DNA from 4 places in the Nocardia sp. NPDC052316 genome. Region 4 is predicted to be linked to each of the others. Evidence: riboswitches for the same ligand, from Rfam matches in the RefSeq annotation. Region 4 holds a riboswitch; each other region holds the start of a gene.

Evidence for each region. A riboswitch is a leader RNA that binds a small molecule or an ion and turns the genes downstream of it on or off. The one in region 4 is predicted to bind S-adenosylmethionine.
Region 1: it holds a riboswitch for S-adenosylmethionine, as region 4 does, so the genes downstream of both, ACIHA7_RS09830 (2OG-Fe(II) oxygenase) here and ACIHA7_RS27515 (aminotransferase class V-fold PLP-dependent enzyme) in region 4, are expected to answer to the same signal.
Region 2: it holds a riboswitch for S-adenosylmethionine, as region 4 does, so the genes downstream of both, ACIHA7_RS30630 (bifunctional o-acetylhomoserine/o-acetylserine sulfhydrylase) here and ACIHA7_RS27515 (aminotransferase class V-fold PLP-dependent enzyme) in region 4, are expected to answer to the same signal.
Region 3: it holds a riboswitch for S-adenosylmethionine, as region 4 does, so the genes downstream of both, ACIHA7_RS06985 (rhodanese-like domain-containing protein) here and ACIHA7_RS27515 (aminotransferase class V-fold PLP-dependent enzyme) in region 4, are expected to answer to the same signal.

What each region holds. Positions count from the first base shown of each region.
Region 1 is NZ_JBIUBB010000002.1:679,842-687,575, forward strand. It holds gene ACIHA7_RS09820 (MFS transporter) at 1-1,233, opposite strand, end outside; gene ACIHA7_RS09825 (tRNA-dependent cyclodipeptide synthase) at 1,230-1,952, opposite strand; gene ACIHA7_RS09830 (2OG-Fe(II) oxygenase) at 1,952-2,758, opposite strand; SAM riboswitch class IV at 2,877-2,995, opposite strand; gene ACIHA7_RS09835 (hypothetical protein) at 3,104-3,706, opposite strand; gene mgrA (L-glyceraldehyde 3-phosphate reductase) at 3,777-4,820, opposite strand; gene ACIHA7_RS09845 (M64 family metallopeptidase) at 5,033-5,992, shown strand; gene ACIHA7_RS09850 (Xaa-Pro dipeptidyl-peptidase) at 6,108-7,734, shown strand, end outside.
Region 2 is NZ_JBIUBB010000006.1:662,477-670,210, reverse strand. It holds gene ACIHA7_RS30655 (GlxA family transcriptional regulator) at 1-36, opposite strand, end outside; gene ACIHA7_RS30650 (NAD(P)-dependent oxidoreductase) at 166-1,053, shown strand; gene ACIHA7_RS30645 (NADP-dependent isocitrate dehydrogenase) at 1,151-2,368, opposite strand; gene ACIHA7_RS30640 (MFS transporter) at 2,674-4,170, opposite strand; gene ACIHA7_RS30635 (TetR family transcriptional regulator) at 4,305-5,033, shown strand; SAM riboswitch class IV at 5,085-5,195, shown strand; gene ACIHA7_RS30630 (bifunctional o-acetylhomoserine/o-acetylserine sulfhydrylase) at 5,288-6,622, shown strand; gene ACIHA7_RS30625 (homoserine O-acetyltransferase) at 6,661-7,734, shown strand, end outside.
Region 3 is NZ_JBIUBB010000001.1:1,498,196-1,505,929, forward strand. It holds gene ACIHA7_RS06955 (RpiB/LacA/LacB family sugar-phosphate isomerase) at 16-468, opposite strand; gene ACIHA7_RS06960 (type 1 glutamine amidotransferase family protein) at 537-1,178, shown strand; gene ACIHA7_RS06965 (MarR family winged helix-turn-helix transcriptional regulator) at 1,234-1,686, shown strand; gene ACIHA7_RS06970 (HAD-IIA family hydrolase) at 1,737-2,495, opposite strand; gene fgd (glucose-6-phosphate dehydrogenase (coenzyme-F420)) at 2,821-3,831, shown strand; gene ACIHA7_RS06980 (O-succinylhomoserine sulfhydrylase) at 3,881-5,095, opposite strand; gene ACIHA7_RS06985 (rhodanese-like domain-containing protein) at 5,169-5,585, opposite strand; SAM riboswitch class IV at 5,600-5,716, opposite strand; gene ACIHA7_RS06990 (hypothetical protein) at 5,780-6,226, opposite strand; gene ACIHA7_RS06995 (FAD-dependent oxidoreductase) at 6,575-7,734, shown strand, end outside.
Region 4 is NZ_JBIUBB010000005.1:863,228-870,961, forward strand. It holds gene ACIHA7_RS27505 (Pls/PosA family non-ribosomal peptide synthetase) at 1-716, opposite strand, end outside; gene ACIHA7_RS27510 (LysE family translocator) at 1,054-1,701, opposite strand; SAM riboswitch class IV at 1,841-1,954, shown strand; gene ACIHA7_RS27515 (aminotransferase class V-fold PLP-dependent enzyme) at 2,002-3,321, shown strand; gene ACIHA7_RS27520 (flavin reductase family protein) at 3,379-3,930, opposite strand; gene ACIHA7_RS27525 (YbaK/EbsC family protein) at 4,125-4,604, opposite strand; gene ACIHA7_RS27530 (2-oxo-4-hydroxy-4-carboxy-5-ureidoimidazoline decarboxylase) at 4,658-4,978, opposite strand; gene ACIHA7_RS27535 (crotonase/enoyl-CoA hydratase family protein) at 5,322-6,143, shown strand; gene ACIHA7_RS27540 (MarR family winged helix-turn-helix transcriptional regulator) at 6,231-6,737, shown strand; gene ACIHA7_RS27545 (MDR family MFS transporter) at 6,811-7,734, shown strand, end outside.

The DNA of each region.
Region 1 (7,734 bases), on a different contig from region 4:
CACCGCGGCGCCGATCGCCCCGCCGAGATTGTGGAACGTCCACGAGGCACCCACCGCGAAGCCGGATCGGCTCGGCGGCACCGTCGAAATGGCCAGCACGGTCGCGGGTCCCAGCACCAGTGCCCACCCCGCGCCGAACAGCACCAGCGCGACGAAGAGCACGGCCAGCAGCTCACCGAAGGCGGACCAGGCGATGCCCGCTCCCGCGAGGGTCAACAGCCCGAACCCCCACGGCAGCAACGAATGTGCGCCGAACCGATCCACGAACCGCCCCGCGACCGGCGATGCGAGCGCGAGCGTGCCGCTGACGAGCAACAGCACGAATCCCGCTTGGCGCACGTCGAAGTCGCGTCCCTGCGTGAGATACGTCGGAATCGCCAGCAGCGCAGCGGCATAGAACAGGCCGAGCGAGAAGTCCGAGACGATGGCGGCCACGAATCTCCGATTGCCGAACAGTGCCGGATCGATCAATGGATTCGCCGCCCGCCGCTCCGCGACGATCCCCACCGCGACCGAGACAACGAGGACGACCGCGGCGATGAGGACCCAGGGTGAAAGCCATCCCCGCAGGTCGCCGAGTACGAAGATGCCGACGGCCGACACTACGGCGAACGCGACGACGATCTGTCCGGCCCAGTCCGTGCCGCCGGTCGGGTCCGGCGGCACGTGGGGGACCGCGAACGCGATCGCGACCAAGGCCGCGAGGCCGAGGGGAATGTTGATCCAGAAGATCGACTGCCAGCCCAGATCGGGCACCAGCAGACCGCCGAGCACCGGGCCGATGGCCAACCCCAGACCGTTCACCGAGTACAGCCAGCCGATAGCTTTGCCTCGATCACCCGGTGGGAACAGCGATTCCACCAGCGTCGAGGTGCTCGTGTAGAGCACGGCACAGGCCGCACCCTGCACGAAGCGCGCGACGAGCAGGATCCCGATCGACGAGGCGGCGGCCGCCCCCGCCGACGCGACCACGAACAGGGTGAGCCCGAACAGCAACACCTTTCGGCGTCCGAGATGATCGGCAACCCGCCCCGCCGTGACCATGAACATCGACAGCGCCATCAGGAAAACACCGAGGGTCAGTTCGGTGTTCGACGTACCGGCCTGCAGATCGGCCCCGATGGCGGGCAGCGCGGTGGTGACGATGGTGAGGTCGATGCACCCGAGGAACGACGCCACCGCCAGCCCGCCGAACCCGATGACGCGCCGCTCGGCCGGGATCTCGAGGCTCACAGCTGCGCCTCCGCCGCGGAGTTCAGCGCCGACTTGCGCTTCTTGAATCGCAAAGGGAGCCAGGCGACGCGGTCCGGGTACTCGGGTTCGACGAACAGTTCCCGTGTGCGGCCCATCGCGGCGGAGATGCGCTGCGGGTAGATGACGAAGTCGAATCCCTCGTGCGCCCACAGCGGCATGATGATCGGGCATTCCTCCAAAAGGTATGCGCGGCAGGATATCCGGACCGCGTCCTGGTCGACGTCGGGTTCGCGCGCCAGCCGCCGTTCGATGAATCGTTCGATGGTGCTGTCGATGGCGTGCCGATAGGGTTCGTCGGTCTCGTAGGCGTGCTCGATGGCGTCGTAGAGGTCGCCGTAGCGGGGATGGGACAGCGCGAAGTCCCACCGCAGAATGTTTGTCGGGCAGTCGATCTGGTCCAGATAGCCCTGGTTGCGTGCGATCCATTGGTCACCGGCGATGCGCGCACGAGCATGCCGGTCGATATCGGTGCCGCCGCTGAGGTTGTGCCGTTGCAGGGTGTCCGCGACGGCGATCGCGCAGCGCCCGAAGTTCGAGCGATTGATCAAATCGATGGTCGCGGCGAGCTTTTCACCCTCGTGGTAGTCCGCGCCGACGCTGACCAGCAGGACGGTGGAGCGGCCGTCGGTGGTGATGCCGTCCGAGCGTAGGTCGTAGGCGGCCTTGTGCGACGCCGAGAGCAGCGTAGTCGTGGTCATCAGCTCCACACCTTCAGCGACTCGGCCGGATCGGTGACCCCGATGAACAGTCCGATGGTGATGCGGGGGCGGTCCTGGGACGGCGCGACCGCGTGCACGCGGCGCGGATCGATGAAGATCGCATCGCCGACGCGCGGCGTGATGACGAGCGCCGGATCGCCTACCGCGGCACGGTCGATGCCGTAGACGCGGTCGCCGGATCGGTCTCGATATTCGCTCTCGTCGGGATAGTCGTCCCAGATCTGCAATTCGCCGCCCCGATCCGGCACATCCAGATAGACATTCACCGACAGTTGCCGCGTGATCCGAATATCGAAGTCCGGCGGCAGGTTGCGGCCGACATTGTCAGTGTGCGGCTCCAAATCCACACCCACCAGTTGGTAGCGCGCGACGCCGGCGAAGAAAGCCTGCCCGTCGCGCCGCAACAAACTCGCCCCGGCGGGCCAGCTCTCGTCGAGCAGTAACCGCAGGTCGTCGGCGGGGTACGAATACGGCGAGGCGATGTCGCGCAGCCGATCGATATTGTCGCGTGCCTCCTCGAAATACCGCCCGCGCCCGGCGTCGGTGCTCGTCTCCGAGAACGCGTGCCCGATCCGCCGGAACTGCGGGTCGGTGGCCAACGGGCCGTGGTCCTGCCTGCCGACGAAGGCCTTGCGCAGGTGGTCGAGCGCGTCCGGCCGGACGAATCCGGCCAGTCGCACCGCGTGCACGTCGCCGTTCAACAGCGCGGTCAACGATTCATGGTCGAATCTTTGCCTGGTGGTGTCCAGCACGCGGTCTCCGAGAGTTGGCGTGGCCGTGGTCATGTCGTTCCCCTCTGGTTGTCGCTCGATGGACCGGGCACAGGCCCAGGCACGAGAAGGGGAGTGCGTTTCGGACATGAGTCGACCCCCGTCTCTCGAGAGGGCTCCAGCACACCGATGGAGCCCGCGCTTGCCCGGGCCGCATTACGCGGCTCGGCCTGGTCTTGACCCGGGGCACCCCGCCGCGGTTGGAGGGTTGCCGGCCAGCTAGCCGGGGACTTGACGCTGGCACTCTTGACCTGAGGTAAGCGTGCCGCCCGTCAGAACCGTTGTCACGCTTTAGAATCGCGCTGAGTTATGAACCGAGCTAAGGAGTTTCCGCCCGGAGTTACGGACCGTCACGCCTGGTCAGCCGCCGAGTAGGCCGAGGCCGCGTAGTTCGAGGGCGGCCAGTCGGCGGACGGTGGCTTCGTCGCCGCGGCGCCAGGCGTCGACCACGTCGGGGTCGATGCGGTCGAGTTTGCGCAGGGGCTGGTTGGCGAGGGCGCGCAGGGCGAGTAGGTCGCGTCCGCCGGGGGCGGCGCGCAGGCGGGCTGCTGTTGCGGCTCTGCGCATCCAGCGCACGCGTAGCGGCAGCCAGAGGAACAGCACCAGTCCGAGCGGGACGATCAAGAGTCCGAGGGCGAGGGCCATGGCGAGGTCGTTGACCAGGGCCTGCTGGTCGCTTCCGGCCTCGGCCATGGACCGGGCGGCCGCGGCCGCGCGCTCGAAGGGGGAGGTGAGATCGTCGCCGACCATCGGCACCCGGCCGACCTTCCGGCCGACGTCACCGAGGCTGTCGGCCATGCCGCCGCCCGCGCCTTCCAGCTTCTGGCCGGGCACCCCGAGCTGCTGCACCAGATCGTGCACCCAGAGTGCGGCCGTGACCGAGGCGTATACCCAGGCCACCACCAGCAGATCCGTGACCAATTGACGGGCGGCGACGGGGGCCCGATCGGCGTAAATCCTCACCTGTACGGAATTCCCCGGTGCGCCAATCGAAAACGGCACTTCCTACGCGCAATAACGCGGGCAATACTGTTCAGAGAGTGCCTTGGCGCGCGGACCGCCACAGGTCGACTTCGCCGTCATCGTCGAGCAGCGCGTCGATGTCGGCGAGCTCGTCGGCGCTGAATTCGAGATTGTCGAGGGCGGCGACGTTTTGCTCGAGCTGGTCGGTGGTGGACGCGCCGATCACCAGCGACGTCACCCGATCGTCGCGCAGCGCCCAGGCCAGCGCAAGCTGGGCCAGCGTCTGCCCGCGGCGATCGGCGACCGCGCCGAGTTTGCGCAGCCGATCGATCATCGCCGGGGTGAGCAACTCGTTCTGGAACGACTTGCCTTGGGCGGCACGCGATTCCGGTGGAATGCCATCGAGGTACTTCGAGGTGAGCAGCCCCTGCGCGAGCGCGGTGAACCCGATGACGCCGAACCCCTCCGCGCCGGCCGCGTCGAGCAGCCCCTCGGTCTCGATCCACCGGTTGAGCATCGAGTAGGACGGCTGATGGATGAGCAGGGGAGTGCCGAGCTCACGCAGCAGTGTGGCGATGGTGACCGAATCCTGCGCGGTATACGAGGAAATTCCTACGTACAGCGCCTTTCCCTGACGGACCGCGGTATCGAGCGCCGCCGCGGTCTCTTCCAGCGGAGTCGTCGGGTCGAATCGGTGCGAATAGAAGATGTCGACATAGTCGAGTCCGAGCCTGCTCAGCGACTGGTCGAGCGAGGCGAGCAGATACTTGCGTGACCCGCCGCCCTGCCCGTACGGACCCGGCCACATGTCCCAGCCCGCTTTGCTGGAGATGACGAGTTCGTCGCGGTAGGGAGCGAGTTCCTCGCGCAGAATGCGTCCAGCGTTGATCTCCGCCGCGCCGTAGGGCGGGCCGTAATTGTTCGCCAGGTCGAAATGCGTGATACCGAGATCGAAGGCGCGCAAGGCGATTTCACGCTGGGTGAGATAGGGGCGGTCATCCCCGAAGTTGTGCCAGAAGCCGAGCGAGAGCAGCGGCAAATCCAGGCCCGAGCGTCCGGACCGGCGATAGCGCATCGCGCCGTCGTACCTGGCGGGGTCGGGAACATATGCCATGGAGACCTCCTCATCAGCTGCACGGACGGTCCCATACTGCCCGACCGGTGCGCGGCGGCAGCCCGAGCCCGGGCGATCGGCGCGTCCATTCCCCAGTTATTCCTCAGTCGAGTTGCCGGACCAAATGTGGTTCCTTGATGAGGAATTCGACAGACCGAAGTGCGGCCCGCGCCGTCCGGGTCGAAATCGCGAACCACTCGAGGAGCTTTGCCATGCCCTTGTTACGACGCATGTTCGCAATCATGCTCGGCGCGTTGATCATCGTTGCGATGTCGGTCGCCACGGGATCGGCCGCCCCCACCGAAGAACGAGAAGTGTTCTCCCCGGACGGCACCATCGGCCGCGTTTCCGTGCCGGTCCGCCCGGAAGCCCCGGCCCCGCGCTCGGCGGTGCAGGCCGACGTGGTGACGATCCAGCAGACCGGGCCGTCCAGTCAGCGCTTCGATCTGGTGTTCGTCGGCGACGGATACACCTCCGCTCAGCTGGAGACCTACAAGCAGCACGCGATCAACCGGTGGAACGAGATCGCCCAGGTCGAACCGTTCAAGTCCTACAAGAACTCGTTCAACGTCTGGGCGGTGAACGTGGTCTCCCAGCAGTCCGGTGTGGACAACGATCCGCGCGGCACCTACCGGAACACCGCCCTGGACATGACCTTCTGGTGCGGCGGCACCGAGCGGCTGCTGTGTGTGAACGAGACCAAAGCCCTGCAGTACGCCCGGTTGGCGCCCGAGGTGGACCAGGTGGTCGCGCTGGCCAACACCACCAAGTACGGCGGGGCGGGCGGCAAGGTGGCGACGTCGTCCGGCGGCAACGCGCAGTCGGGGCAGATCGTGGTGCACGAGCTCGGGCACTCGGTGGCCGGGCTGGCCGACGAGTACGACTACCCGAACGACCGCTACACCGGCCGGGAGCCGCGCGAGGTGAACGCCTCGACCTACACCAGCGCGCAGATGCAGCAGAACAAGGCCAAGTGGTACCAGTACCTCGGCAAGCCCTCGCCGGACGGTGGCGTGGTCGGCACCTATGAGGGCGCGGTCTACCACAAGCGCGGGGTGTACCGGCCGACGCAGAACTCGCTGATGCGCTCGCTCGGTCGCGAATTCAACCTGATCGGGCTGGACGCGATGAAGGCCGCGATCGAGCGGAAGGCCCCGCCGACCCAGCACTGATTCATCACCGGATGCCCGGCCGCCCGGCCGGGCATCCGAGGTAATTCCCCTGAGCCAGCAGGTATTTCGAGTCTCGCACGGGAGCACCTCGTGATGAGTTGTGAAGGAGAACGCAATGGCATCCAGACAGCATCAGCACAGACGTGACCGGGGTGGGCCGCGCACCCGCGTGGTCGCGGCCCTCGGGTGGACCGTGCTGACCCTGCGACGGCTACCGCGGCTGGCCCTGTTGGTCGTGGCCGCGGCACTGCTCCTGTCCGGCGCGCCCGCGCTGGCCGATCCGACTAACGGCCCGGACGTCACCGGTGGTGAGGCACAGCCGACGTTCAACCCGAAGGCGCCGGTCCGGCAGGACCTGTGGGTGCGTGCCCCCGTGGACAGCGACCGGGACGGCAAGGACGACGAGGTGCACGTCCAGGTCGTCCGTCCGGCCGGCGCGACGGGCAAGCTGCCGGTGGTGTACCAGGCGAGCCCGTACTTCTCCGGCGGTAACGACGTCGCCAACCACAATGTGGACGTCGAGCTCTACGTGCCCGACGGCGCGGACGCACGACGGATGGCCCCGGCGCCGGGCGAGCTGCGCGCGCGGGTGGCCGAGGACCTGCGGGCCGCGGGCATCACCGTCGCCAACGGCCAGATCACCTGGCAGTACGAGGAGTTCTTCCTGGCCCGCGGCTACGCCGTGATGTACGGCGAGTCGCTCGGCACCGGCACCTCCACCGGCTGCCCGACCTCGGGCGCGCGCAACGAGACCATCGGCGCGCGGGCCCCGATCGACTGGCTCAACGGCCGGGCGAAGGCGCGCGACGCGCAAGGTAAAGCCGTGGTGGCCAATTGGGCCAGCGGCAAGGTCGGCATGATGGGTGTTTCCTACAACGGGACACTGCCCAACGCCGTCGCCGCCACCGGCGTGCCAGGACTGGAAGCCATCGTGCCCATCGCCGCGATCAGCAACTGGTACGACTACTACCGCGCGGCGGGCGCGGTGGTCGCTCCCGGCACCTACCAGGGCGAGGACGCCGACGTGCTGGCCAAGTACGTCTACACCAGGGCCGACCGGAAGATCTGCGCACCGGTGATCGACCAGCTCGAAAAGGACCAGGATCGGGTTACCGGTGATTACCTCGGCTTCTGGAACGAGCGCAACTACCTCAACGATGTCGGCAAGGTGCGGGCCGCGGTGCTGGCCGTGCACGGTCTCAACGACTTCAACGTCAAGACCAAGCATGTCGCGCAGTGGTACGACGCGCTGAAGAAAGCCGGTGTGCCGCACAAGATCTGGCTGCACCAGTCCGGCCACACCGACCCGATCAGCCTGCGCAGGGACGAGTGGTTGCGCACCGTGAACCGCTGGTTCAGCAAGTACCTGCTGGGCCGGGACAACGGGATCGACCGCGAGCCCAAGGCCACCATCCAGCGCGAGGACAAGTCCTGGGTGAACGAGCCGGAGTGGCCCGCACCGGCCACCTCGGCCGCGACTGCGGTGTTCCAACCGGGCGGCCGCAATACTGGCGGACTCGCGACCTCCGGGCCGGGGCGGGTCACCGAGTCGCTCGACGATGACGCGACCAAGCTCGCCGCTACCTTGGTCGCGGCACCGAGTTCGCCGAACCGTTTGGCGTACTTCTCCAAGCCCACCACGGCTCCGCTGCGGATCAGCGGCACGGTCGACGTCGCCCTGCGGCTGTCCTTCCAGCGTCCGGCGGCCAATGTCACTGCGCTGCTGGTGGATCGGTCCCCGG
Region 2 (7,734 bases), on a different contig from region 4:
CGGCGTGACGGCGATCGCGACGACATGACCGGTCATGGCCGCCAGCATATGGCAGGAAACGTTCGGTCGAGGGCGGTCCTGCCACTCACACCCTGACGGCCCGAGCTTGAAAACTGGTCTGCGGGCGCCCACTTCATCAGCACGCACGACACTCACGGAGGAATCATGACCAGCGACCGCACAGCGGTGACCGTGCTCGGTCTCGGCCGCATGGGCGCGGCGACCGCCCAGGTCCTACTGCGCAACGGCCACCCCGTCACGGTGTGGAATCGCAGTGCCGGTCGGGCACCGCACCTGGACGCGCTCGGTGCGGTCCGGGCGGTTTCGCTCACCGAGGCGCTGAAAGCCGCGGAGCTGATCGTCATCTCGGTGCCCGAGACCGCGATCGCGGCGACGCTCCTGCACACCGCACCGGAGGCGATGGCAGGCCGCACCGTAGTGAATCTATCGACGGGACGCCCGGCCGAGGCGCGCGAGCTCGAAGCCTGGATCGCCGGACAGGGCGGGCGCTTCCTGGACGGTTCGATCCTCGGTATGGAGGAGACGATGGGCACGCCGGAGTCGACGATCATCTACAGCGGCTCCGCCGAGGCCTCGGCCGACCACCACGCGGTGATCGCCGAACTGGGCACGGCGAAGCACCTCGGGACGGAGGTCGGGCTGGCCGGCGTGCACGACCTCGCGATACTGGCGGGCATGTACGGCCTGTTCGGTGGGTTCTTCCAAGCCGTTGGCATGCTGAGCCGCGCGAACCGGAACGCGGCGGACCCCACCGGTGCACTACTGGTGCCGTGGCTGCACTCGGTCATCGACACGCTGCCCGCACTCGCCGCCCAAATCGATGACGGTGAGTTCCCGCCGACCATGGCCAGCGTCGAGGAGCATCAATTCGTCTTGCGGATGCTGCTGGCGACGAACCGCGAGCAGGACCTGCCGACCGACCTACTGGATCCGCTGCTGCGGTTGTTCGACGCGGGCGTCGAGCACGGCCACGGCGCCGACAGCCTGACGCGAGTCGTTCCGCTGCTGCTCAACAGTCCAGCCCGCACCTAGAAACAATCCGGGCACCCGTACCACCGAGTGGTGCGGGTGCCCGCGGAGCTCATCCCCCGGCGCCGGATCAATGCCAGCGCCGGGTTTGTTCACCAACTCAACGCAGTGCGCGAGCCAGGTTCGCATCGAGCGCGCCGAGGAACTCCTCGGTGCTCAGGTAGCCCTGGTCACCGCCGACGAGCGAGGCCAGGTCCTTGGTCATCTGGCCGCCTTCGACGGTCTTGATGACGACATCCTCGAGGGTCTGCGCGAAGCCGATCACCTCGGGGGTGTTGTCCAGCTTGCCGCGGTGCTCGAGCCCGCGCGTCCAGGCGAAGATCGACGCGATCGGGTTGGTCGAGGTCGGCTTGCCCTGCTGGTGCTGTCGGTAGTGCCGGGTGACGGTGCCGTGCGCGGCCTCCGCCTCACAGGTCTTGCCGTCCGGGGTGAGCAGCACCGAGGTCATCAGGCCGAGCGAGCCGAAGCCCTGCGCCACGGTGTCGGACTGCACGTCACCGTCGTAGTTCTTACAGGCCCAGACGTAACCGCCCTCCCACTTCATGGAGGAGGCGACCATGTCGTCGATCAGGCGGTGCTCGTAGGTCAGGCCCGCCGCGTCGAACTGGGTCTTGAACTCGGCATCGAACACGTCCTGGAACGTGTCCTTGAACATGCCGTCGTAGGCCTTGAGGATGGTGTTCTTCGTCGAGAGATACACCGGGTAGTTCTGCTGCAGGCCGTAGTTGAACGAGGCCCGCGCGAAATCGATGATCGATTCCTTGAAGTTGTACATGCCCATGACGACGCCGCCCTCTTCGGGCATCTTCACGACCTCGTGCTGGATCGGCTCGCTGCCGTCCTCGGGCGTGAAGGTCACGGTGACCGTGCCAGCCTGATACACCTTGAAATCGGTGGCGCGGTACTGGTCGCCGAACGCGTGCCTGCCGATGATGATCGGCTTGGTCCAGCCGGGCACCAGGCGCGGCACGTTGGAGATGATGATCGGCGCGCGAAAGATGGTGCCACCCAGGATGTTGCGGATGGTGCCGTTGGGCGAGCGCCACATCTTCTTCAGGCCGAATTCCTTGACGCGGGCCTCGTCCGGGGTGATGGTGGCGCACTTGACGCCGACCCCGTGGCGCTTGATCGCCTCGGCCGCGTCGATGGTGACCTGGTCGTCTGTCTTGTCCCGGTACTCGATGCCCAAGTCGTAGTACTCGAGATTCACATCGAGATACGGATGGATCAGCTTGTCCTTGATGAACTGCCAGATGATCCGGGTCATCTCGTCGCCGTCGAGTTCGACGACGGTACCTTCAACCTTGATTTTGGACATGGATCTTCGTGTCCTCCTAGGATGGTGCCCTCATTGCACGGCCAGGTGAACACGCTTGTGAGCGGACCCCAGCTGTTCCAACAGACAACGTATATGCCCCGCGTTGTCCGCGAGACGTGTGGTGCAAACAAGACAAGCGTACTGCTGCCGATGATCGTGGTGTGCGGGCAGCCCCCCGAGTGAGAAACCCCACGAACTTACTGACTGGTAGGTCATTGCGCAATTCGCAGGTCGCCGCGCCGGACGAGCGCGGTCCGCGCACCGCCGGGCAGGCGACACGCGGACCGCGGGGGTGGTCGCGTCGGTCAGACTCCGACGTGCACCGGGCGGGCGCCGTCCTCGGAGCCCTCGATCAGGTTCTCCGGCCGGTCCCGGATCATCAGCGCGATCACCGGGACGGCGGCGAGGAAGAAGCCCGCTCCGACATAGAACGCCACGTCGTAGCTGTGGATCGAGGCGCGGGCGACCAGGTTGTCGATCGTCGGGTGATTCTCGGCGTAGGTCTTGGCCGTCTGCACCGAGATGGTGGTCAGCAGCGCCGTGCCGACCGCACCACCGACCTGTTGCGCCGCGTTCAGCAGCGCACTGGCCACGCCGGAATCCTCCTCCTCCACCTGGTGCAGCGCGACCGTCTGCATGCCGACGAACAGCGGGCCCATGCCGAGTGCGATCAACACCTGGGCGGGCAGCACGCTCGTCGCGAAGCCGTCGCCGAAGTCCAGCTGAGCCAGCCACACCAAACCGAGCACGCCGAGCACGGCACCGGCCACCATCAGCGGCCGCGGACCGATCTTGGGCAGCAGCGCGCTGGTGACGCCCGCGGAGATCGCGATGCCCGCCGGGAAGGGCAGGAAGGCGAAGCCCGCCTTCAGCGACGAGTAACCCAGCGTGATCTGGAAGTAGTAGCTGAGGAACAGGAACATCGCGAACATGGCGATCGGCACGAGCAACGCGGCGAGGAACGCGCCACCCCGGTTGATCTCACCCGGAATATGCAGCGGCAGCAGTGGATTGGCCGAGCGCCGTTCGATCACCACGAAGGCGATCAGCAGCGCGGTCCCGGCGACGAGCAGGCCGAGGGTGCTGCCCGCCAGCCAGCCGTCGTCGGCCGCGCGGCTGAAGCCGTACACGATCGCGATCAGGCCGAGCGTCACGGTGACCGCGCCGGGCACGTCGTAGCCGCCGGTGCGCGGTGTCGGCACGTCCTTGACCACCCATGCCAGCGCACCGAGCAGGGCGAGCAGCGCGATGGGGGTATTCACCAGCAGGCACCAGCGCCACGAGGCGTACTCGGTGAGCGCTCCGCCCGCGATCAGACCGAGCGCGGCGCCACCGGCGGAGATTCCCGCGAACACGCCGAACGCCGTTGCGCGCTCACCGGGTTCGGTGAAAGTCACCGACAGCAACGACAACGCGGCGGGCGCGAGCAAGGCCGCGAACGCACCCTGCAGCGCGCGCCCGGCGAACATCTCCGCGCCGTTCTGCGCCAGACCGGCGAGTGCCGACGCGGCGGCGAAACCGACGAGACCGACGATGAAGATCCGGCGTCGACCCAGGTAGTCGGCGAGCCGACCGCCGAGCAGCAGCAGGCCGCCGAAGATCAGCGTGTAAGCGGTCAGCATCCACTGCTTGTTGCCGTCGCTGATGCCGAGATCATGCTGCGCGAACGGCAGCGAGATGGTCACGATGGTGGCGTCGAGCACGACCATGAGCTGGGCCAACGCGATCACCGCGAGAGCGAACCAGCGGGCGGAGCCGCCTTGTTTTTCCGGTACTTCTACCGCTTCCACAGTCTCGGTCACCGTGGTCTCCTCATCCCTAGACACTGTGCGGCTATCCTGACATTTGGCGACAATTGGCGTCAAGCGAAAAATGTCGTAGCACGACATTTGGCGGTTAAGGACACGAAAACACTAGGTTGCGATAGGGTGTGAACATGCTCGAGTCACCGACGCCGACGACCGCGAGTACCGCAGCGGAGACCCCGGCTGCCCCCGTCAATGCCGGGCCGCCCGCCCATCCCGGCCTACGGGAGCGCAAGAAGCAGAAGACCAGGTTGCGAATCATCGAGGTCGCGCTGAACCTCTGCGACGCACAGGGATTCGACGCGACGACGGTCGAACAGATCGCCAACGCCGCCGACGTCTCGCCGCGCACGATCAACCGATACTTCGACAGCAAAGAGGACATCGTCCTCGGTCCGATCCAGGACTTCGGCGAGACCGTCGCGGAGACGCTGCGCACGCTTCCCGTCACCGGCAACGAACTGGAGTCGATCCGCGAGGCGTTTCTGCGGGTGATCGACCACGCCGCGAGCGAGTCCGCCGAGGGACCGGTCTCGTTCCGGCAGTTCCAGCAGATGCAGCGGATCATGCGCAGCAGCCCGTCGGTCAGCGCGCGCAGCCTCGAGCACGCCGACAGCAAGAACGTCGCGATCGCCGCGGTGGTCGCCGAACGACTCGACAGCACCCCCGACGCGCTGCCGGTGCGGCTGATCCTCGGCGCCTGGCAGCTCATCGGCCACCTCGCGATGGAGTGCGGCGAGAGCATGTTCGACTACGACAATCCGCAGGCGGCCGCTGCGGCAGGCCGCGACTCCTTCACCACCGCCTTCGACGAGTTCACGCGCGTGTGCGGCGGCGCGCGACCCGGCGCGGCCCGCTGAGTTCGGCTCCGGATTTCGGCGGTTGATCCGGCGCCGGTTATGATGCCGTCAGGTCATGAGTGCCAGCGCCAAGCCCCGGCTCGCTGGACGGCAACCCTCCAGCAGCGGTGGGGTGCTCCGGGTGATGACCGGGCTCTCGAAGGTCGAGAGCAAGCGCGCTTTCCAGGAGGTTCCCGAAATGTGTTGTTGTACTTCGCCGTTGCCCCGATAACCCGTTAGTTCTGGCGAACAACCTTTTCTTTGGAGCAAAGCTCATGAGTGATTCCACCGTGCCCGCGGCCGACGTCGACCCGACCGCGCAGTGGTCCTTCGAGACCAAGCAGGTGCACGCGGGACAGGCCCCCGACGGCACCACCGGTGCCAGGGCCCTGCCCATCTACCAGACCACCTCATACGCCTTCCGCGACACCGACCACGCCGCCGCGCTGTTCGGGCTCGCCGAGCCGGGCAATATCTACACCCGGATCATGAACCCCACCCAGGACGTGGTGGAGCAGCGCGTCGCCGCGCTCGAAGGCGGTGTCGCCGCACTGCTGCTGGCCTCCGGACAGGCCGCGGAGACGTTCGCCATCCTGAACCTGGCCTCGGCCGGCGACCACATCGTGTCCAGCCCGCACCTCTACGGCGGCACCTACAACCTTTTCCACTACTCGCTGCCCAAGCTCGGCATCGAGGTGTCCTTCGTCGACGACCCCGACGACCTGGACCAGTGGCGCGCGGCGATCCGGCCGAACACCAAGGCGTTCTACGGCGAGACCATCGCCAACCCGAGCAGCGCCATCTTCGACATTCCCGGCATCGCCGCCGTCGCGCACCAGGCCGGGCTGCCGCTGATCGTCGACAACACGGTGGCCACGCCGTACCTGATCCAGCCGCTGGCGCACGGCGCCGACATCGTCGTGCACTCGGCGACCAAGTACCTCGGCGGGCACGGCGCCGCGGTGGCGGGCGTGCTCGTCGACGGCGGCACCTTCGACTGGACGGTCACCGACGCGCAGGGTCAGCCGCGCTTCCCCGGCTTCACCACCCCGGACCCCAGCTACCACGGTGCGGTGTTCGCCGATCTCGGCGCGCCCGCGTTCGCACTCAAGGCGCGCGTGCAACTGCTACGCGACCTCGGCTCGGCGGTCTCGCCGTTCAACGCGTTCCTGATCAGCCAGGGCATCGAGACGCTGAGCCTGCGGATCGAGCGGCACGTCGCCAATGCCAAGGCGGTGGCCGAATTCCTGAGCACCCACCCGGACGTCGAGCAGGTCTTTTACGCCGGTCTGCCCTCCTCGCCCTGGTACGAACGCGGCAAGCAGCTGGCGCCCAAGGGCCCCGGCGCGATCGTCGCCTTCGAGCTGCGCGGCGGTGTCGATGCGGGCAAGAAGTTCGTGGACGGATTAGTCCTGCACAGCCATGTGGCTAACATCGGAGATGTGCGCTCCCTCGTGATTCACCCCGCGTCGACCACACATTCGCAGCTGACGCCCGCCGAGCAACTGCTCGCCGGGGTCACTCCGGGCCTGGTCCGCTTGGCGGTGGGGATCGAAGGGATCGACGACATCCTGACCGATCTGCGCGCCGGTTTCGCGGCGGCGACGTGAAGGTGAGCAGCGAACCGAGTGTGGCCCGTTCGTCCGGGGTGGCCCTGCCGCCCCCGGACGGGCGGCTCGGCATCATCCCCGTCGGCGACGTCCGGCTGGAGAGCGGCGCGGTCATTCCGCAGGTGCATCTGGCCGTGCAGCGCTGGGGTGAGCTCTCCCCCACCCTGGACAACGTGGTGCTGGTCGAGCACGCGCTGACCGGCGACTCGCATGTGGTCGGGCACCCGGACGACATCCACCCGCTGCCCGGCTGGTGGGACGGGATGGTCGGCCCCGGCTGTCCGCTCGACACCGACGAGTGGTGTGTCGTCGCGACGAACGTGCTCGGCGGCTGCAAGGGCAGCACCGGGCCCTCGACGCTGGCGCCCGACGGAAAGCCTTGGGGCTCCCGGTTTCCGGAGATCTCCATCCGGGATCAGGTGGCCGCCGAGGCGGCGCTGCTCGATCGGCTCGGCATCGCGCGGCTGGCCGCCGTGGTCGGCGGGTCGATGGGCGGCATGCGCGTGCTGGAGTGGATGGTCGGCGCACCGGATCGGGTCGGCTCCGCACTGGTGCTTGCCGTCGGCGCCCGCGCCACCGCGGACCAGATCGGCACGCAGACCACTCAGATCGCGGCGATCAAGGCCGATCCGGACTGGCAGGGCGGCGATTACCACGACACCGACCGCGCGCCGATGACCGGCATGGGCATCGCCCGGCGCATCGCGCATCTGACCTATCGCACCGAGGACGAGCTGGATCACCGGTTCGAGAACAACGCGCAGGGCGCCGAGGATCCCTGGCGCGGCGGGCGATACGCGGTGCAGAGCTACCTGGATCACCAGGCCGACAAGCTCTGTAGCCGTTTCGATCCCGCCACCTACGTGCTGCTGACCGAGGCGATGAACCGGCACGACATCGGCCGCGGCCGCGGCGGGGTCGCCGCCGCGCTGGCCGCGACGCCGGTGCCGTGCGTGGTCGGCGGCGTCGACTCCGACCGGCTGTATCCGCTGCGCACGCAGCAGGAACTCGCCGAGGGGCTGCCCGGCTGCGATGGACTCGAGGTGGTGCACTCGCGCGACGGGCACGACGGGTTCCTCACCGAGGCCGCTGCGGTGTCGAAGTTGCTGACC
Region 3 (7,734 bases), on a different contig from region 4:
GGGACGCGAATCAGGTCAGTGTTGGTTGGCCCGTTCGATCGTGGACAGGTGGGTGATGTTCGCCTGGTCGGTGGGATCGGTGCTGGGGGTGCCGGTGAACCAGGCGTCGAGGATTTCCCGGAGTTCGGCGCTGGAGGTCGAACGCAGGCTCAGGGCAAGGACGTTCGCGTCGTTCCATTGGCGGGCGCCCTTGGCGGTCTCGGCGTCGGCGCAGAGGGCGGCGCGGATGCCGGGGATTTTATTGGCGGCGATCGAGGCGCCGGTGCCGGTCCAGCAGCAGACGATCGCTTGGTCGGCGCGGCCCTTGGCCACATCGTCGGCCGCGGCCGCGCTGGCCCAGGCCCAGTCGTCTCGTTCGGTCTGCGCGAGTGCGCCGTGCGGCAGCGTTTCGTGTCCGCGCCGGATGAGCTCTTCGACCAATTCCCGCGCCACTCCGACGCGTTCGTCCGCAGCAACCGAGATCCGCATGCTCCCAGCTTAATGTCGACCCATCCAACCTATTGACAGCATGCTGTCAAATATGACAGAATACTGTCATGACCACGAAGACAGTCCACGTAGCCGTTTACGACACCTTCTCCGACTGGGAGATCGGCGCGACCACAGCGCACATCAACCGCACCACCTGGCAGCGGGAGCCGGGCACCTGGCAGACCAAAACGGTTGGGCTGACCACCGATCCGATCACCACCCTCGGCGGGATGCGCATAGTGCCGGACATGGCGCTGGCCGATCTCACGCCCGCCGAGAGCTCGATGCTGATCCTGGCCGGCGCCGATACCTGGGACAGTGAGGAACTCATGCCGTTCGCTCGCAAGGCCCGCGAGTTCCTCGACGCAGGAGTTCCGGTCGCGGCGATCTGCGGTGCGACACTCGGGCTGGCGCGGGAAGGTCTGCTCGATAACCGCAAGCACACCAGCAATGTTCGGGAATTCCTGCTCTACAGCGGATACGCGGGGGCCGACAATTACCTGGACGAGGCCGCGGTGACCGACGGCGATCTGATCACCGCGAGCGGTACCGCACCGTTCGAGTTCGCGCAGGCGGCACTCGGCAGGCTCGGCGTGTACGAGCCGCACGTGCTCGACGGCTGGTACCGCTTGTACGGGCACTCCGATCCGGCGGGCTGGGCGGTGCTCGCCGAGTACGAGGAGCAACGGTCGGGCGCGCACGTCTGATGCGGAACAATCACGCGGCGATCCGGCCGGACGGCCGGATCGCCAGGAGGTGGAAGTGACCAGAAATGAACAGGAACTGTTCGCCACGGCCGCCATCACGTCATTTCGACTGAACGGTCAGTTCCTCGCGATCGCCGAGGAACTGGCGCGCCCGGCGGGGCTCACCGCGGCCTGGTGGCAGGTGCTCGGTGCGGTGCTGGCCGAACCGCTGCCGGTGGCGGGCATCGCCCGGGAGATGGGCATCACCCGGCAGAGCGTGCAGCGCATCGCGGACCTGTTGGTGGACAAGGGACTTGCCGAGTACCGGCCGAACCCGGCGCACCGCCGCGCGAAGCTGGTCGCGGTCACCGACGCGGGCCTCGCGGCGGTGCGCCGGATCAATCCGCAGCACGCGGCGGTGGCCAAGCGGCTGGTGGACGAGCTCGGCCTCGAACAGCTCGCGGCGACCGTGGAGATGCTCACCATGCTGTCCACCGCGTTGGACGCGATCGTCGAAGAGCAGGGTTGACCTGCCCTGCCGCAGGACAGAGCACAGCCCGCTGCCGTCGGCGCCCGCGATCAGTCCGCGAACGGCTCCTTCGTACGCCCGACCAGATCGGCCACGGAGTCGAGCACCATGGTCGGCCGATACGGATACGCCTCGACCGAGGCACGGGTGGAGATACCGGTGGTGACCAGGATGGTGCGCATACCCGCTTCCAGCCCGGAGATGACATCGGTGTCCATCCGGTCGCCGATCATCACCGTGGACTGCGAGTGCGCGCCGATCCGGCGCAGCGCCGAGCGCATCATCAGCGGGTTGGGCTTGCCGACGTAGTACGGGTCGCGGCCGGTGGCGCGGGTGATCAGCGCGGCGACCGAACCGGTCGCGGGCAGCGAGCCGTCGCGCGACGGGCCGGTCGGGTCCGGGTTGGTGGCGATGAAACTCGCGCCGCGCTCGATCAGCCGGATCGCGGTGGTGATCGCCTCGAACGAGTAGTTGCGGGTCTCGCCGAGCACCACGTAGTCGGGGTTGCTGTCGGTGAGCACGTAACCGATTTCGTGCAGCGCGGTGGTGAGACCGGATTCGCCGACCACGTAGGCGGTGCCGTTGGGTCGCTGCTCGTCCAGGAAGGTGGCGGTGGCCAGCGCGGAGGTCCAGATCGCCGCCTCGGGGATGTCGAGGCCGGTGTGGCGCAGCCTGGCCTGCAGGTCGCGCGGGGTGCGGATCGAGTTGTTGGTCAGCACCAGGAACGGGGTCTCGTTGGCGCGCAGCTCGGCGAGGAACTCGTCGGCGCCGGGCACCAGTTGGTCCTCGTGCACCAGCACACCGTCCATGTCGGTCAGGTAGGACAGGATCGGTTCGTCAGTCACCAGACAATTGTCCCACCAAGGACACAGGCGGACGGAGTCCGTCTTCGCCGCGCATGGCCGGAGCGACTGTCGATGCGACCCTTCGCACACTGGTGGGTGCCGCTGACTATGGTCGAAGACGGCCATATGACGCGCGTCGGACAGTGCGCATGCGATCGCCCGGCGCGGGAAGGTCCGCGAGCTCGGCGCGGTTGCAGCGAGACATGACCGCAGCGTGTCCGCGGTCGACAAACGGGGTGCGGGAATGCCCGCACCGCAGGTGTGCAGCGAAGCGACAGGAGTGGCGCACATGGGTGAGCTCAAGCTCGGATACAAGGCGTCGGCGGAACAGTTCGGGCCGCGGGAATTGGTGGAGATCGCGGTACTGGCCGAGGAACACGGCCTCGACAGTGCCACGGTGAGCGACCATTTCCAGCCGTGGCGGCACAAGGGCGGGCACGCGCCGTTCTCGCTGGCCTGGATGGCCGCGGTCGGCGAGCGCACCGAGCGGATCCAGCTCGGCACCTCGGTGCTCACCCCCACCTTCCGGTACAACCCGGCCGTGATCGCGCAGGCCTTCGCCACCATGGGTTGTCTGTACCCGGACCGGATCATGCTCGGCGTCGGCACCGGCGAGGCGCTCAACGAGATCGCCACCGGGTACAAGGGGGAATGGCCGGAGTTCAAGGAGCGCTTCGCCCGGCTGCGGGAGGCGGTCGAGCTCATGCGCGCGCTGTGGACCGGCGACCGCGTGGACTTCGCGGGCGAGTACTACAACACCGTCGGCGCGTCGATCTACGACGTGCCCAAGGGCGGCATCCCGGTCTATGTGGCCGCGGGCGGACCGCTGGTCGCGCGCTACGCGGGCCGCGCGGGTGACGGTTTCATCTGCACCTCAGGCAAGGGCATGGAGCTCTACACCGAGAAGCTGATGCCGGCGGTCGCCGAGGGCGCCGCCAAGGCGGGCCGCACCGTCGCGGACATCGACCGGATGATCGAGATCAAGATCTCCTACGACACCGATCCCGAACTGGCCCTGGAGAACACCCGCTTCTGGGCCCCGCTGAGCCTGACGCCGGAACAGAAGCACAGCATCACCGACCCGATCGAGATGGAGGCCGCCGCCGACGCCCTCCCGATCGAGCAGATCGCCAAGCGCTGGATCGTCGCCAGCGACCCCGACCAGGCCGTCGACCTCATCAAGCCCTACCTCGACGCCGGCCTCAACCACCTGGTCTTCCACGCCCCCGGCCACGACCAGCGCCGCTTCCTCGACCTCTTCCAGCGCGACCTCGCCCCGCGCCTGCGCGCCCTGGCCTGAGCAATGACAAAGGCTCCACCCGCCGCGACGGGTGGAGCCTTTGTCGTTGCTAGCTGAGGGCGTGGTCCAGGTCGGCGAGCAGGTCTTCGACGTCCTCGAGGCCGACCGAGATGCGGACTACGCCGTCGGAAAGGCCGATGGTGGCCCGGCCTTCGGGGCCCATGGCGCGGTGAGTTGTGGTGGCGGGGTGGGTGATCAGGGATTTGGCATCGCCGAGGTTGTTGGAGATGTCGATGATGCGCAGGCGGTTGAGCACCTCGAAGGCGCGCTTCTTGGCCTCGTGGGCGGGGGCGTTCAGTTCGAAGGTGACCACCGTGCCGCCCGCGCTCATCTGGCCGGTGGCCAGCTCGTGCTGCGGATGTGACTCCAGGAAGGGGTATTTCACCCAGCTGACGGCCTTGTTGGTCTCCAGGAAGCGGGCGATGCGCAGGGCCGACTCCGTGGAGTGGCGCACGCGCAGCGGCATCGTCTCCAAACCCTTGAGCAGTGTCCACGCGTTGAACGGGCTCAGCGCCGGACCGGTATGGCGCATCAGGGTTTTCACCGGACCCTCGATGTAGTCCTTCGCGCCGAGGATGGCGCCGCCGAGCACCCGGCCCTGGCCGTCGATGTGCTTGGTGCCCGAGTAGACGACCACGTCGGCACCCAGTTCGAAACCGCGCTGCAGCAGCGGGGTGGCGAAGACGTTGTCCAGCACCACCTTCGCGCCGGCGGCGTGCGCGAGCTCGGTGACCCGGCGCACGTCGACCAGGGTCTGCATCGGGTTGGCCGGTGTCTCGAAGAACACCGCCTGGGTGGGCACCGACAGCGCCTGCTCCCACTGGTCCAGATCCTCGCCGTCGACGAAGACGGTTTCGACGCCCCAGCGCGGCAGGATCTCGTTGCACACCACGAAGCAGGACCCGAACAGGCTGCGCGCGGCCACCAGTCGATCACCGGCGCCGAGCAGCGCGCCGAGCGCGGTGAATACCGCCGACATTCCGCTCGCCGTCGCGAAACACGCCTCGGCACCGTCGAGCAGCCGCATCCGCTCCTCGAACATGGCGACCGTCGGATTGCCGTAACGGGAGTAGACGAAATGCTCGACGTCGCCGGTGAACGCGGCCTCGGCGGCCTCCGCGCTCTCGTAGACGAAACCGGAGGTCAGGTACAGCGCCTCGGAGGTCTCCTCGAAACCGGAGCGCCGCAAGCCCCCTCGCACACCGAGCGTCGCGGGGCCGACCCCTTCGGGCAGCGGCTTGTCGAACGCACCACCGGTGATCATGACTGCCTCCCGAGGACCCACTGCCCCCCGGCGACGCGGCTGCGCGACAACGCGGCCGCCGAACAGCAGCTACTCATGACTGCCGCCACGGCAAGCCGAGGGCGCGCCAGCCGCTGCCGCCCCGATGTCCGTGCGCGTCGACCGGGCCTTCGAAGCCGTCGAGCACGTTGTAGGAGGTGCCGAAACCGGCCTGCGTCGCGGCGATGGCCGCGCCGATGGAGCGCTGACCTGAGCGACAGAGGAAGATCACCGGAGCCGCCGGATCGTGCCCGTCCAGGGCCTTGACCAGCTGCTCGGTGAACTCACCGTTGCGCGTCCCCGTAGCATCGACCCACTCGATCAGTACCGTCGGGCGCTCGATCGAGCTGGTGTCGGGCACGCCGACGAACTTCCACTCGGCCTCGGTGCGCACATCGACCAAGACGGCTTCGGGGTTGTCTCGCAACAGTTCCCAGGCCTGCTGGGGAGTGATGTCACCGGCATAACTCATCTGGACCCTCCTAGAATCCGCACTTGCCGCGCTCGGGTTTGACGCGCGGCCAGGTCGTCACCCGGAGCACCCCACCGCGGAGGAGGGTTGCCGACCAGTATTGCCGGGGCTTGACACTGGTTCTCATGACCTTCTGCTGAGATTGCCTCGACAGGGGTCACCCTGTCAAACGGCTGCTCACGGTATGAGAATGCTCAATTACAGACCAGCCATTTGTCGCCGGAGCGGGTCAGATTCCAGGTCGAGGTGGCCTCTTCGCCGTCGACCTTCGTGGTAACCGTCGCCATCGCGCGATCGCCGTCGACCTTCGGATCGACGAGTTTCGTGATCTCCACGGTCTTTCCGCCGCCGGAGCGCCCGACCAGCGGTGAGCGCTTCGGGTCGAAGTCCGGGCAGCCCGTGCCTGGTGGGGGCACCAGATCGGTGCTGTTGGAGCCCTCGACGAAGCCGCGCACCGCGGCGGCGATCCGGTCGGATTCTGTGACATTTTTCTCAGCGGGCGACAGCACCCCGCCGATGACGATCCCGGCGAGCACGAGCACCGCGACGACGGCGGCCGCGACGAACGGTACGACGGAACGCTTGTCGGTCTGATCGACCGGGATGATCTCGTCTTCCGCAGGCTGCTGCTCTTTGCTCATACGAGCATGATCCCTGGTCGGCGGGCTTATCCGACGCTCACCCCTGCCACACGCAGCCAGGCGTTGCGAACTCCGCCGCACCGCAGCGGAATCACCGCCGCGAGACCGGGCAAGCCGGACAACACCGGTGGCGCGGCATCCGTTCAGTTCACGCACCGGCGCGGGCCGCCTCGGCCGCCACCGATAGAATCGCGAGACTGCGGCCTGCTGTCATAGCCGCGACCGGAATGGCCACGAGCCGACAACTCCGGTGTCCGCATCGTCAGGTGCAACCAGCCAGCGCGTAACTTAGCCTAGGCTAAGGAAGACGCCGTATTTGTTTCTCAACCAAAAGGGTGCGCGTAAAAGATGACCGAACAGAGTGCAGCGAATCGCCCGCTCCGCATCGCCATCGTTGGCGCCGGACCCGCGGGGATCTACGCCGCCGACGCCCTGATGAAGTCCGATGCCGAGGTCAGCATCGACCTGTTCGAGCGCATGCCCGCGCCGTTCGGGCTCATCCGCTACGGCGTCGCGCCGGACCACCCGCGCATCAAGGGCATCATCACCGCCCTGCACAAGGTCCTCGACAAGCCGCAGGTGCGCCTGCTCGGCAACATCGACTACGGCACCGACATCACCCTCGACGACCTGCGCACGTTCTACGACGCGGTGATCTTCTCCACCGGCGCCAACGCCGACCGCGCGCTCGGCATCCCCGGCATCGGCCTGGACGGCTCCTACGGCGCCGCCGACTTCGTGTCCTGGTACGACGGCCACCCGGACGTGCCGCGCACCTGGCCGCTGGACGCGGAGAAGGTCGCCGTGCTCGGCGTCGGCAATGTCGCGCTCGACGTGGCCCGCGTGCTGGCCAAGACCGGCGACGAACTGCTGCCGACCGAGATCCCGCCGAACGTCTACGCGGGCCTCAAGGCCAACAAGGCGCTCGAGGTGCACGTGTTCGGCCGCCGCGGCCCGGCCCAGGCCAAGTTCACCCCGCTGGAACTGCGCGAACTCGATCACTCGCCGACCATCGAGGTCATCGTCGACCCCGAGGACATCGAGTACGACGAGGGCTCCGAGGCCGCGCGCAGGCACTCCAAGCAGGTCGACATGATCGCGAACACGCTGGAGCAGTGGGCCATTCGCGACGTCGGCAACCGGCCGCACAAGCTGTTCCTGCACTTCTTCGAGTCGCCCGCCGAGATCCTCGGCGACGAGCAGGGCAAGGTCGTCGGCCTGCGCACCGAGCGCACCCAGCTCGACGGCACCGGCAACGTCAAGGGCACCGGCGTGTTCAAGGAATGGGATGTGCAGGCGGTCTACCGGGCCGTCGGCTACCTGTCGCAGAACCTGACCAACCTGCCGTTCGACGACCAGGCAGGCACCGTGCCCAACGAAGCGGGCCGGGTCATCGCCGACGAGAACGCCGACGGCGCCGATCGTTACGTCCCGGCCACCTACGTCACCGGCTGGATCAAGCGCGGCCCGGTCGGCCTCATCGGCCACACCAAGGGCGACGCCAACGA
Region 4 (7,734 bases):
CGGACCAGGTCGCGCGGGGCGGGGACGAGGCAGGCGCCGTTGCGCCAGGCCAGCCACATCTCCTCGCAGGAGGCGTCGAAGGCGACCGAGAGTCCGGCGAGCACCCGGTCGCCGGGGCCGATCGGGGCGTCCGGCAGGAAGAGCCTGGCCTCGGCGTCCACGAACGCCGCGGCGTTGCGATGAGTCACCGCAACACCTTTCGGCGTTCCGGTGGAGCCCGAGGTGAAGATGATCCAGGCGTCGTCGGCGGGCGTGGGCAGGGTGCTCGCTGCGGCGTCGGCCGGATTGTCCGCCGCCGCACGGATTCCCGCGGGGGTCGTCTCGATGCCCGCCGCGGTGACGATCGCGGTGACCTGCGCTTCGCCGAAGACCAGCTGGGCGCGCTCGTCCGGGTCGTCGGCGTCCACCGGCACGTAGGCGGCGCCCGCGTACAGGACGGCCAGGATGGTGAGGTAGAGCTCCCGGGAACCCGACGGCATCCGCACGCCGACCCGGTCGCCCGGTCGCACGCCTGCCGTGGCGAGGCGGGCCATCGTCTTCTCGATCTCCACCACGAGTTCGAGGTAGCTGAGCACCGTATCGCCGTCGTCGATGGCGGGTGCGTCGGGATGGGTCAGTGCGGTAGCGGTCAGGATGTCGACGAGGGTGCGGGCCGGTGGCGTGTGCGCGGTCCGTTGTAGCGGGTGTACCGTCGCGTCAACCTGTGGCTGGAGCATGACGCCCTGCCCACCTCCCATTCGACCTGCCTCGCGCTTCCCTGGTGTTGTTGTGTCATAGCTGGGTTACCAATGGGCAAACACCATGGTGACCAGTTGTCCACGGTACTCGGGGTTGTCGACGTTTGTTGTTCACCGCCGCGGTTGCCGCGCGGACCGCCGTGGGCGAGGTTGTTGCAGGTCGTGGCGGTTTCTGTCGGACGCGCCGAAGCAACGCCTGGTGGGCGGGTTACCCGGTGGGTTCGCCGGGCGGTCGCTGGGCATCGCGCGCAGGCCGCTGTGATTCCCCTCATCCCGCTGGTGATCTTGCAGCTCAGCGCGTTTCGCGCCGCAGCGGTCAGGCCGCGGAGGCGGCGGTTCCGATGCCGAGAGTCGCCAGGATGGCGGCGCTGGCCTGTTCGAGCCGCTCCCGGATCTTCGGGCGGCCCAGCAGCGCGACCGCGCGGGAGGCGACCAAGGCCAGGAGCACCATCTCTACCGCGGCGATCACCGACTCGATGGCGCCGAGGGCGAGGGTGTTGACGAAGGTGACCTCGGTGAGGAACTGGGGCAGCACCGCGAGATAGAACAGGCCGACCTTCGGGTTGAACATGCACGAGACGACACCCGCGGTGAACGCCGAGCGAACCGACGTCCTGGTGCCAGGCGCGTGGTCCGCCAGACCCCCGGCGCCCTCGGCGTCCCGCGCGGCCCTGCGCTGCCGCCGCTGGTCGAGCAACGCGCGAACGCCCAAGTACACCAAGTAGATTCCGCCGATCACCTTCAACGCGCGGTACGCGGTCGCCGACTGCTCGAGCAGCGCCGCGACACCGGCCGCGACCACCACCGCCCACACGATCCCACCGAGCGCCGACCCGATCGCCGCGGCGATCCCGGGTCGCGCGTCCACCAGCGAGAACCGCAGCACCAGGAACGAGTCAGGGCCGGGAGTGAGCGACAGCAGAACGCACAGGCCGATAAAGCTCAGCAGCAGGGAAAGCGACATCCACTGATGTGAACCCAATACCGTCCGATAAGCAACGCATTTCCCCGCCTACCACCCCTGCACGTGCGTGTGCGAGCGCCGTGGCCACGCCGCCGAGGACACTTGACAGCGCGGGTTCCGGTCTGCCAATCTCGGGTCAGGTCATGAGTACCAGCGTTCAGCCCCGGCTTGCTGGTCGGCAACCCTCCTCCGCGGTGGGGTGCTCCGGGTGACGACCAGGCCGACGCCCGACCGGGTGCGGCAAGCGCGGACTCGACGAATCACCTGATTGCGGGTTCCAGAGCCGATGGGATTTTCGTGATGACTGCTGTGGCAACCCAGAACTGTGCCCCCCTCGCCCGGGTTTCCGGCGACGACCTGCGGGTGCCGCTGGTCCAAGGCGGGACGACCACCTACGCCAACTTCGATTACGCCGCGAGCGCTCCCGCATTGGCGCAGGTCACCGACCGGGTGCAGCAGCTGCTGCCGTTCTACGCGAGCGTGCACCGCGGCGCGGGCTACGCCTCGCGGATCTCCACCGAGTGCTACGAGGCGGCTCGCGGTTCGGTCACCCGGTTCCTCGACGCGGCCGACGACCAGGTGGTGGTGTTCACCCGCAACACCACCGACTCGCTGAATCTGCTCGCCTCCTGCGTGCCCGGCGACACCGTGGTGCTCGACATCGAGCATCACGCGAACTTCCTGCCATGGACCAGGCACGGCCGCCGCGTGGTGCAGGCAGGCGCCACCGTCGAGGAGACCGTCGGCAGGCTGGTGGCCGAGCTGTGCAGCAAGCCCGCCGCGCTGCTCGCGGTGACCGGCGCGTCCAATGTCACCGGCGAGGTGCTGCCGCTGGAGCGGCTGGCCACCATCGCTCATCAGTGCGGTGCCCGCATCCTCGTCGATGCCGCCCAGCTCGCGCCGCACCGGCGAATCAGTTTGCGCGACACCGGCATCGACTATGTCGCGTTCTCCGGCCACAAGCTGTACGCGCCGTTCGGCGCAGGCGTGCTCGTCGGCCGCCGCGACTGGCTCGACAACGCCGAGCCCTACCTCGCCGGTGGTGGCGCGGTCCGCGAGGTCACCACCGCGGGCACCGAATGGGCGCAGGCCCCGCAGCGCCACGAGGGTGGGTCACCCAATGTGCTGGGCGCCGCCGCCCTGGCCGCCGCCTGTGACGCGCTCTGTGAGATCGACGCGGAAACCCTCGCCGCCCACGAACACCACCTCGCCGATCGACTCCGCGACGGCCTCGCCGCGATCCCCGGCGTGAATTTGCTGCGCATCTGGACCGACGCCCCCGACACCGTCGGCATCGTCGCCTTCACCCTGGACGGTTTCGTCCCCGGCCACGTCGCCGCGTATCTCTCCGCCGAACACGGCATCGGCGTCCGCGACGGCCGCTTCTGCGCGCATCCGCTGCTCGCCCGCCTCGAACTCGACGGCGCCCTCCGTGCCAGCATCGGCCTCGGCACGACGGCCGCCGACATCGACCGGCTCATCGATGCCGTAGCCACGCTCGTGCACCAAGGCCCGAGCTGGAACTACGCCACCACGAACAACCTCTGGAACCCCACTCCGGAGACCCGCCCCTTCACCTCGCAGGCCCCGACCGGCGCCGCCCCCTGCCTCACCGGGTAGCCGATAGAAAGTGGGCGCCCGGCACTACGCCGGACGGCCATGGTCGAAAAACGTCGCTCAGTCGCCGAGTTTGGTGGGCCGGTGGTAGCGGCCGTTGTAGTAGAGCAGGGGCGCGGCGGCGGGGGTCTCGTTGGTGTTGTCGTGCACCCGGGTCACCAGGCCGACGACCAGGGTGTGGTCACCCAGCGGGATGAGCTGGTGGATGGTCGCGCGCAGCCAGATGGGGGTGCCGTGCAGGACCGGCTCGCCGGTGTCGAGGGTGGTCCAGAGCGAGCGGTCGCTGAAGCGATCCTCGGCGGTGCGGGCGAAACGCTGGGCCAGGTGGTGCTGGTGTTCGCCGAGGAAATGGATGACGACCGAGTCGGCGTCCAGCAGCGCGGCCAGGCTCGACGAGGTGTGCGCGATATTGAACGAGACGAGCGGCGGGGCCAGCGACAGCGAGGCGAAGGACGTCGCGGTGAAACCGATCGGGCCCTTCGGCGAGTTCAGCGTCACGACGGTGACGCCCGCCGGATAGTGGCGCATCGAGGCGCGGAATTGCTCGGCGGTGATCCCGCTCAGATCATCGGGGATCTGGAAATCCGCGGCGGGCCGTTCAGCTTCGGTCACTGTGCCGCCTCTCCGGGTATTCAGGCAAAACTCCTTTTCGAGAGTAGTGCCGTCGGTGGCCTGCGGGGTGGCGGGGGTTGGATCAGCCCGTGCCCGGTGCGTTACCCGGGTACTCGCGGGATCAGTGGGATCGGGCACGCAAAGAGCCGTTGACCAGCATCCAAGGAACCGAAAGACGGGTTGACTTCGGAGAGTCAGTCGACGACGTCTATGGGCAGCCCTGCGGTGATGCGGACCAGCTCGTGGAAAGAGGTGCGGAACACCGTGTTCGGGTGGCCGCCCGCGGCCCAGACCTCGCGGTGGTTCGACAGGGCGGTGTCCACCCAGGTGGGCAGGTTGGTGGGGTGGCCTACCGGGGCCACGCCGCCGATCGGCTGGCCGGTGACTTGGCGGACCATATCGGCGGGGGCGTGAGTCAGGGTGCCCTCCAAGCGTTTTCCGGTGGACTCGAGATCTACCTCGTGTGCGCCGGAGACCAGGAGCAGTACCGGGTCCTCGTCCAGCAGGAAGACCAGGGAGCTGGTGATGGCGCCCACGTCGACGCCGAGCGTGCGCGCGGCATCCGCAACGGTGGGGGTGGGGGCCGGCTGGGTCACGATGACACCGTGATGGCCTCGGGCGATGAGGGTGTCCGCGACTCGGCAGGCGATCGGTGGCAATGTCGACCTGCGCATGCCACCAGAGTAGAGCGATTGCGGGTGGTGCGCCGGGCTACTCGGCGAATGCGTCAGTATTCCGGATAGCCCTCGCTCGGCCCGAGCATCCTGGTGATGCGCGCCTGGGTGATCTGCGCGAGCTCGGCCATACTGCCGCCCGAGACCTGTTCGTGCACAACTGCTTCGAGTGCCCGATCCAGATCGTCCTGGGACAGCGCGAGTAACTCGACATCGGCCATGGCCAGCAGCGCGTCCCTGTTCGGATAGGGCCGGGCATCGGCGAGGGTGGCGGCCCAGGTGACATTGCAGCAGCAGGCGAACAACGCGTGTATCGCACGCGCACGCGAGATTTGGTTGAACCGCTCGAGGCCGATTCCCTGATGCATCAGCATGATGGCCTCCGAATCCAGTATCGAGGTTTGCTGACACCATCCATGATCCGCCCGGCGGCCAGGCGTGAACCAGTGCCCCACACCAATTTTGCCCAGGTTTTACAGTATTTTTCTGCCGCGCGGGCGCGGCGTGTTCGCGGCCCCCGGGTGTCTCGCGTCCGAGCGGCCGAGACTCGCGACTTCGTCGCATGCGCTTCGGCCGCTCGGACGCGAGACGGGCCGCGAACGGCGCTCGCAGAACTCGCGCTGTGGTGGCTGGGTCGGGTGGGGAGGGGCAGCACTGGTACATGCCCATTTCGGGATGCGCAGTATTGAGCCGCGCTGTCCTCGATACGCTGTACAAATGACTGACTGGCAGGCTTTTACCGTTGAGACGAAGGACCACGTCGCGCAGGTCACGTTGACGGGTCCCGGCAAGGGCAATGCGATGGGCCCGGATTTCTGGCGGGAGCTGCCGGAGATATTCGGGGCGCTCGACGCCGACCCCGAGGTGCGCGCGATCGTGCTCACCGGTTCGGGCAAGCACTTCTCCTACGGCCTCGATCTGCCCGCGATGAGCGGCATGTTCGGCCCGCTGATGGCCGATCGGGCGCTGGCCGCGCCGCGCACCGAGTTCCTGGTGGAGCTGCGCAAGATGCAGGGTGCGGTGACCGCGGTGGCGGACTGCCGCAAGCCGGTGATCGCGGCCGTCTCCGGCTGGTGCATCGGCGGCGGCCTCGACCTGATCGCCGCCGTCGATATCCGCTACGCGAGCGCGGACGCGAAGTTCAGCCTGCGTGAGGCGAAGGTCGCCATCGTGGCCGACATCGGTTCGCTGCAACGGCTGCCCGGCATCATCGGCGAGGGCCAGCTGCGCGAGCTGGCCTACACCGGCAAGGACATCGACGCGGCGCGGGCGGAGAAGATCGGCCTGGTCAACGAGGTGTTCGCGGATCAGGCCGCGGCACTGGACGCCGCACACGCCACGGCACGCGAGATCGCGGTGAACCCGCCGCTGGTGGTGCAGGGTGTGAAGGACGTGCTTGATCAGCGGCGCAAGGACGAGGTGGCGGCCGGGCTGCGCTATGTGTCCGCGTGGAACTCCGCGTTCCTGCCGTCGCAGGACCTCACCGAGGCGATCAAGGCGGTGTTCGAGAAGCGGGCACCGGAGTTCAAGGGCGAGTAAAGCGCCGTATATCGCTTGCCCCAGTAGGCCGGTCGTCCGCATACTTGCATTGCGCAACTAATTGATTGATGCAAGCAAGGATGAGGTGTGGACGACCGGACGATCGACACGATCGCGATGCAACTCACCCGATTGCAGCGAATTCGCGACCGCACCGCGGCCCAGCTCAGCACGTGGACCAAGGATGGACTGGATCCGGCCGCCTTCGGCGCGCTGATCCGCCTGTGCTGTGACGGGCCGATGCGTTCGGGCGCGCTGGCCGGCGCGCTGCACTCGGACGCCTCGACGGTGAGTCGTCAGGTAGCTCAGCTCGTCGGCAAGAAATTGGTCGAGCGGCAGGCCGACCCGGACGACGGTAGAGCCACCGTGCTCGTCGTCACCGAGCGTGGTCGTGCCGTCGCCGAGGAGATCCGCAGGCGTCGCAACGAGAACCTGACCCGGGTGATGGCCGAATGGACGCCGCAGGCTCGGGCCGACTTCGCCGGACTGCTCGAACAGTTCGTGGACGACTTCGAGCGCACCAGGCCCGAGATGATCGCCGCGATGCGCCGCAACTGGGACGAGACCTTTACTGGGACGGAGAACGAGACGTGAGCGAGCGAAGCGAGCGAACCGAGATTACAGCGCCTGTTGGCGCGACGGAGCCGAGCGTCAGCGAGGCGCAGTCGTGACAACGGCTGAGAAGGTGGAGTCGCCGCCCGAGTTCACCCATCGCCAGATCCTGGTGATCCTGAGCGGCTTGATGCTGGGGATGCTGCTGGCCGCGCTCGACCAGACGATCGTGTCCACCGCGATCCGCACCATCGCCGACGACCTCAACGGTTACTCGATGCAGGCGTGGGCGACCACCGCCTACCTGATCACCGCGACGCTGGCGACCCCGCTGTACGGCAAGTTGTCCGACATGTTCGGCCGCAAGCAGTTCTTCATGCTCGCGATCGCGATCTTCATCGTCGGCTCGCTGCTGTGCACGATGTCGCAGTCGATGTACCAGCTCGCGGCCTTCCGCGCCGTGCAGGGTGTCGGCGCGGGCGGGCTGATGTCGCTGGCGCTGACCATCCTCGGCGATATCGTCGGGCCGCGCGAACGCGCCAAGTACCAGGGGTACTTCCTGGCCGTGTTCGGTACCTCCAGTGTGATCGGCCCGGTGCTCGGCGGCGTGCTCGCCGGGCAGGAGACGATCCTCGGGGTGAGCGGCTGGCGCTGGGTGTTCCTGGTGAACGTGCCGATCGGCCTGATCGCACTCGCGGTGGTGTATCGGGTGCTGAAGCTGCCGAAGCGCCCGCACTCCACCGATCGGGTGGATTGGTGGGGCGTGCTCGCGCTGGCGATCGGTCTGGTACCGCTGCTCATCGTCGCCGAGCAGGGCCGCGAATGGGGCTGGGACAGTGGACGTGCCGTCGCCTGCTACGTGATCGGAGTGGCGGGCATCATCGGGTTCGTCTTCGTGGAGAAGGCGCTGCGCGACGCCGCGCTCATCCCGCTGCGCATCTTCAAGAACCGGACTTTCGCACTGGGCGTGGTGATCTCGTTCGTGGTCGGCGCGGGCATGTTCGGCGGTATCTCGCTGCTACCGCAGTACCTACAGGTG